DNA from 2 places in the Micromonospora sp. NPDC049089 genome. Region 1 is predicted to be linked to the other one. Evidence: riboswitches for the same ligand, from Rfam matches in the RefSeq annotation. Region 1 holds a riboswitch; the other holds the start of a gene.
The links. A riboswitch is a leader RNA that binds a small molecule or an ion and turns the genes downstream of it on or off. The one in region 1 is predicted to bind cobalamin.
Positions count from the first base shown of each region.

Region 2: another riboswitch for cobalamin. It lies ahead of AB0B48_RS19690 (acyl-CoA thioesterase); the one in region 1 lies ahead of AB0B48_RS15620 (ribonucleoside-diphosphate reductase subunit alpha).

Region 1 covers NZ_JBEZEH010000077.1:22,929-26,259, forward strand. The annotation lists gene AB0B48_RS15620 (ribonucleoside-diphosphate reductase subunit alpha) at 1-1,619, opposite strand, end outside; cobalamin riboswitch at 1,812-2,029, opposite strand; gene AB0B48_RS15625 (enolase C-terminal domain-like protein) at 2,462-3,331, shown strand, end outside.
Region 2 covers NZ_JBEZEH010000112.1:1,631-4,961, reverse strand. The annotation lists gene AB0B48_RS19700 (helix-turn-helix domain-containing protein) at 1-426, opposite strand, end outside; gene AB0B48_RS19695 (hypothetical protein) at 652-1,047, opposite strand; gene AB0B48_RS19690 (acyl-CoA thioesterase) at 1,156-1,668, opposite strand; cobalamin riboswitch at 1,798-2,015, opposite strand; gene AB0B48_RS19685 (copper resistance protein CopC) at 2,137-3,331, shown strand, end outside.

The DNA.
Region 1 (3,331 bases):
AGGTCGGCGGAGGTCTCCAGCGCGGTCAGGTACAGCTCCTCGCTGATCCGGGTGGACAGCTCGCGGGCGGCCGGCGAGTCGAACGGCAGCCGCAGCGCGAAGAAGGCGTCCTGAAGGCCCATCAGCCCGAGCCCGACGGGCCGCCAGCGGGGGTTGCTCGCCGCCGCCTGCGCGGTCGGGTAGTAGTTGATGTCGATGACCCGGTCGAGGAAGGTCACAGCGGTCCGCACCGTGGCGCGCAGCCGCTCCCAGTCGATGCCGTCGGCGGTGAGGTGGGCGGCGAGGTTCACCGAGCCGAGGTTGCACACGGCCGTCTCGGCGTCACTGGACACCTCGACGATCTCGGTGCAGAGGTTGGACAGGTGCACCACGTTGCCCGGCTCGGCGGTCTGGTTGCAGAGCCGGTTCGACGCGTCCTTGAAGGTCATCCAGCCGTTGCCGGTCTGGGCGAGGGTCCGCATCATCTTCCCGTACAGCTCCCGGGCCGGGACCTGCCGCACGTAGCGGCCCTGCGCCTCGGCCTGCCGGTACGCGGCGTCGAACCGCTCCCCCCACAGGTCGGGCAGCTCGGGCACCTCCTGCGGGTCGAACAGCGACCACAGCTCGTCGGCCTCGACCCGGCGCATGAACTCGTCCGGCACCCAGTTGGCCAGGTTCAGGTTGTGGGTGCGGCGGGCGTCCTCGCCGGTGTTGTCCCGCAGTTGCAGGAACTCCTCGATGTCCGGGTGCCACGGCTCCAGGTAGACGCAGGCAGCGCCCTTGCGTCGGCCACCCTGGTTGACCGCGGCGACGCTCGCGTCCAGCGTGCGCAGCCACGGCACGATCCCGTTGGACTGCCCGTTCGTGCCCCGGATCAGCGCGCCCCGGGAGCGGACCCGGGAGTACGCGATGCCGATGCCCCCGGCGAACTTGGACAGGTTGGCGACCTGGGCGTACCGGGCGTAGATCGAGTCCAGCTCGTCGAGCGGAGAGTCGACCAGGTAGCAGGAGGACATCTGGGTGTGCCGGGTGCCGGAGTTGAACAAGGTCGGTGAGCTGGGCAGGTAGGCCAGGCTGGACATCAGCCGGTAGAAGTCCACCGCCTCGTCCGCCGTCCGGGACAGGCCGCAGGCCACCCGCAGCAGCCAGTACTGCGGGGTCTCCAGCACCAGTCGGCTGGTGGGGTGGCGCAACAGGTAGCGGTCGCACACAGTGCGCAGGCCGAAATACTCGAACCGGCGGTCGCCGTCCGGGTCGATGGCGTGGTCGAGCGTCGCGGCGTGTGTGGCGACGAACGCGGCGGTGTCGTCACCGATGAGGCCCTCGGCGTGGCCGACCCGGATCGCCGCGCTGAACGAGGTGATGCCCTGTCGCCGCACCTCCTTGTCGACGTAGCCGGCCAGCAGCCGCGCGGCCAGACGCGAGTACTGCGGCTCCTCACCGATCATCTCGGCGGCGGTCTGGATGGACAGCCGGTCGAGTTCGGCAGTGGTCGCGCCGTCGTAGAGGCCGCTGATGGTGCGGGTGGCCACCCGCAACGGGTCGACGTCGGTCAGGTCGTCGGCCCACCGCTCGACCGCCCGGACGATCTTGTTCACGTCCACGGGTTCGGTGCCGCCGTCACGCTTGCGGACCTGCATCGGCGTCCGCCGCACTGTCGCGTCGCCGCTGGCCGGGACTACCTCGGTGACTGTCACCACTCGCTCCTCGGAGTTCGAGACCTGGTGGCCCGGACGCGAGGAGACAGACACCGACGGACGCCACGCCGGCCCCGGCGTGGGTCAGGTGGCGTCAGCCGTCCCACGCGGCCTCGGACCGCCGCCCACCCGGGTGCGGGTACGCGGCGCGCTGGCAGGTCTTCGGACTCGCGGGCACGACCGGGCTCGCCGGTCTCCTACTGGCCGTCGCTTCCCAGGCCGATGGTGGCCCAGTGCTGATGACGGCTGTCGTTCCCACTCACCGCTGCGGGACAGTCCCGGATTTCCACCGGGTTCCCTGTTGCCTCGAACCGCACCGGATGAGCGGCCGAACCAGCTGCGTTCGACACCATATATAGGGACGCAGCCGTTGTCACACCCCACATGTCGGTCTCGGGCGTGTCGACGGCGATGCGGTGACCATCGTCACCAACCCCCGGGAGCACACTGCGGCCGACCGATGCCGGGCACCGGAGACGAGGCTCTGCGCACGGGTGTCGACATTCGACAAAGATTTGACGTATCGAGGCCACAGCACTGGAGACCAGGCCCATACGTCGTCGTCGATACCTCGCGACGGGCCGGAACATCCAATCTCCAGGGTCCGCCGCGCGCGTCACCTTCGCCCGCCAACCGGCATGATCGGAGTCAAGGCGGCGCGACCCGAGAGGGCAAACATCATATGTCTGCACGCCCGAGGTGATCGACAACGTTGACGTGCCGGAGCGGCCCTCCGTATACTCCCAGTGATCATCTGATCTTTAGCCTAGCCGGGCGAGGAGCGCATGCCGCAGATCACTGCCGTCACCGTCGAAGACGTCCGCTTCCCCACCTCCCTGACCGCTGACGGGTCAGACGCCATGAACAAGGACGGCGACTACTCGGCGGCCTACGTCGTCCTGCACACCGACGGCGTCGACGGCGTGGGCGCGCCACTCGCGGGGCACGGCCTGACCTTCACCATCGGCCGAGGCAACGACATCGTCGCGGCGGCGGCAGTCCACCAGGCACAGCTCCTCGTGGGCCAGGACGTGGCAACGATGGCAGCGGACATGGGCGCGGTCTACCGCCTGCTCACCTCCGACTCGCAACTGCGGTGGCTCGGCCCCGAGAAGGGCGTCGTCCACCTGTCCCTCGCCGCCGTGTTGAACGCGTCGTGGGACCTGGTCGCCCGGGTCGCCGACAAACCGCTGTGGCGGCTGCTCGTCGACATGACCCCCGAGCAACTCGTCGACATCGCGGACCTGCGCTACCTGTCCGACGCGCTGACCCGCGACGAGGCACTGGCCATCCTGCGGGCCAAGGAGAGCACGAAGGCCGCCCGCCTCGCCGAACTCGACCGGACCGGCTACCCCGCCTACACCACATCGGCGGGCTGGCTCGGCTACGGCGACGACAAGCTGCGCCGACTGTGCCAGGAGGCGGTCGACACCGGCTACGGCTACGTCAAGCTCAAGGTGGGCGCCAACCTCGACGACGACATCCGCCGATGCGCCATCGCACGGGAGATCCTCGGCCCGGATCGCAACCTGATGATCGACGCCAACCAGGTGTGGGACGTCGGTCAGGCCATCGAGTGGGTCACCGCCCTCGCCCGCTTCACGCCACTGTGGATCGAGGAGCCGACCAGCCCTGACGACATCCTGGGCCACGCG
Region 2 (3,331 bases), on a different contig from region 1:
AGGGGGCAACGGCAGCAACAAGCGCGGGAAGCGCAGGAGCAGCAGCTGACTAACTGGCACATCCGGGGTGAATTCGGCCAGGTAGGGCCGGGAAGTGTCATACAGTATCAGGTCCCCCACGCCGAAATCTGTGCGCTGGCCGTCTTGCGTGATCATGCCGCCACCGCGCACAAGGCAACCCAGCTTGAACACCTCGGGATCGGCCTGCCGAATGAGCTTGGGAGTGCGGTGGACCGAGTGCGGCATCGTGGTCATTAATGTCGCCTGCACGGGACCGAACTCGCTGATTCCGACCTGAGCCCGAAATCCGGGCTCCCACTGCGAATCACAGCGTAAATCGTAGGGCACCCAGAGCTTCGAGTTTACCTCGCGCCAGAAGGCGAACCCGTCTTCAACCGGGACCTCGGTGGTGCTGACTACGTCCATGACTCACCTTCGCGCTGTCGCTGCCGGGGTCAGATCACGATAGCTTGGCGTCGATATAACGGCGTTGCGAGGTTATGGTGCCGGTCAGGCATTGAGGGCTTTTCATCGTGATGGGCCTGGTCGCGATGGGTGGCAGGCAGCGTGTGTCGACATAGGACGTGGCTCCCGGCAAGACAGCAGTCGACCAAGATCCGATGCCCCAACCGGGAGCCTCGCTGTGCTGTCTTACCCGGCGCCCAGGCTCTCGATCACCCGCATGCTCGTCGGCCCGCCCGTGGCGTATGCCTCGGCGCCGCGCGCCTGGGCAAGCTGCACGCCCACGTATCCCACAGCGCCGGCACCGCCGTGCACCAGGACCTTCTGCCCGGCGCGGAGTCCGGCCCGGTCGACCAGCCCCTCCCAAGAGGTGACCGCCGCCAAGGGCAACACGGCGGCCTCCCGCATCGAGAGTGCGTTCGGCTTGCGGGCCAGCAGTCGGGCGTCCACGGCGGCGTACTCGGCCAGCGAGCCCTGCAGGTTGCCGACGCCCCCGCACAGCCCGTACACCTCGTCCCCCGGCTCGAAGTCGGTCACCTCCGCGCCGACAGCCGCCACGACGCCGGCAAGGTCCAGGCTAAGCATTCCCACTCTCCGTGATCGAGACTTCACGTGGACGCTATCCGAGCAGATCGACGGCGGGGCGGGTTCCTCGGACCGCGCCGGCGCCGCGACGGGCGCACCGCGCACGGGTCAGTCGTCTTCGGCACCGTCGAGCAGCGCGCGCCGCAGCGCCAGCCGGTGCTTCCGGCGGATCTCCGCCTCCCGGTACCGCCGCCGGTCACCGTCGGTCTCCGGTAGCAGCGGCGGCACCGTTCGAGGCTGGCCGTCGTCGTCGATCGCGACCATGACCAGGTGAGCGGTGGCCACGTCGGTGGGCGGCACCGCCCGGTCCCACCGGTCGGCGGTCACCTTGACCGCCACCTCCATCGAGCTGCGACCGGCCCAGGTGATCCGGGCGTCGACGTGCACGACGTCGCCGACCCGCACCGCGCGCAGGAATGCGGTCTCGTCGATCGCGGCGGTCACCGCCGGCCCGTCGGAGTGGCGGGCGGCGACCACCCCGGCCACCGAGTCGATGAGGTTGAGGATCCGGCCGCCGTGGACCGTACCCATCAGGTTGGTGTGGTGCTGGTCCATGATCTGCGACAGGGTCAGGTGCGACGCCGACGGCGCTCGGCCGGCGATCGTGGTGGTGTCGTGCACAGCGGTAGTCCGTCCCTCGGGAAACCACACCGCCGGAACACGGGCACACGCTGACGAGGACACACCGGCGCACACCGCCCCGGCACGTCACCCGCTCAGCCCACCCGCGAGGCCGACGGCAGCGCACACGGTCGTGTACGCGGCGCGGGCAGGTCTTCGGACTCGCGGGCCCGACCGGCTCCACGCCGGTCCCCTACTGGCCGTCGCTTCCCAGGCCACTGGCCCAGTGCTGATGACGGCGGTCGTTCCCACTCACCGCTGCGGGGCAGCCCCGGATTCCCACCGGGTTCCCTCTTACGACGCCCGGCCAGCTCACGACCGGGCGAACCAGCGCCACCGGGAGCATAGCTGGCCAGGAGCGACGGCCCCTCAGCCCGGCCGACCACCCGGGAGGTGTTCGGCTTTAGCCATGTGAGGAAAAAGTTCGTCACCTCTTGTAAAAAGTCTCCGCCCAGTGAGGATATTCAGATGCGTCGTCACCCTCAGATTCCTGGGCGGGTGGTCTCGGGCCTCCTCGCGCTCCTCCTCGCCTCGGCGGTCGCTCTCCTCGCGTCCGCCCAGCCCGCCGCAGCTCACGGGACCCTCGCGATGTCCACACCGGCGAGCGGCGCAACCGTGCGCGAGCCGTTGACGTCGGTGCAGCTGTTCTTCACCGAGAAGGCCGCTGCCAACGCGTTCTTCACTATCACCGCGCCGGGTGGCATCCGGGTCGACAATGGCTGGTCGTACGGGGAGCCCAAGCCCTTGGACAAGCCGGTGCGCGAGTACTTCCTGGTCAACGGCCAGTTCGAGCCACGCGAGTACACGACCGGGTTCCCCGCGACGGTGGCGGTCGCGCACCTGCCGGCCAAGGGCCAGTACTCGGTGAGCTACCTGTCGGTCGCCTCGGACGGCGACCCCGTACGCGGCACCTTGACCTTCCGCTACGACGGGCCGGTGACGGCGGCGCCCAAGGGGTGGAGCCCGCCGTCGACCCAGCCGGATCCGGCGCTGTTGGCCACCGCCGAGCAACACGGGTCGTCCGGGCAGGCGTCGGCGGTGCCGACAGTCGCTGCCGAGACGGCGGTTCCACCGTCCGCGGCAGCGGCTGCGCCGACCGGATCGACTGACGAGAGCGGCCCCGGAGCGGTCACGTGGGTCGGCCTGGCGGTGGTCGCCGCGGCGGCCGCGGCGGCCGGATTCGTCGTCTGGCGTCGGAGGACGACCCCCACCGGCAGGCCCGCCGGCCGGGGCCGTACCGCGTCGGCGACATCCGCTCGACGCGGCGCCGGCACCCGTCCCGCGACCAGGACCGCCGGCACCAGGATCGCCAACGCCAAGGCCACCGGCGCCAAGGGCGCTGGTAGCAAGCCCGCCGTTGCCAGGACCGGCGGCGGCAGAGAGGTCGGTGGCAGGACCGTCGCAGACAGGAGCCTCGCGGCGACCGGCAGCGGTACGCAGACCTCGGACGGTAAGCGGCGACCCAGCACCGTGCCGGCCGCGCGTAAGGACACCGCCGTCGTCGTGGCCCGGACCGGCGTCGCTGTCGATCCACCTCCGACCGGTGAGGACGCGAAAGCCCTCGCCACGACGGACAGTCGACCGCCCGTCGACTCCGGGGCATCGCCCGACCCGGATCTCGCCACGGCGACGCCCGGGTCCCGGCTGAGCAACACCAGCCTGG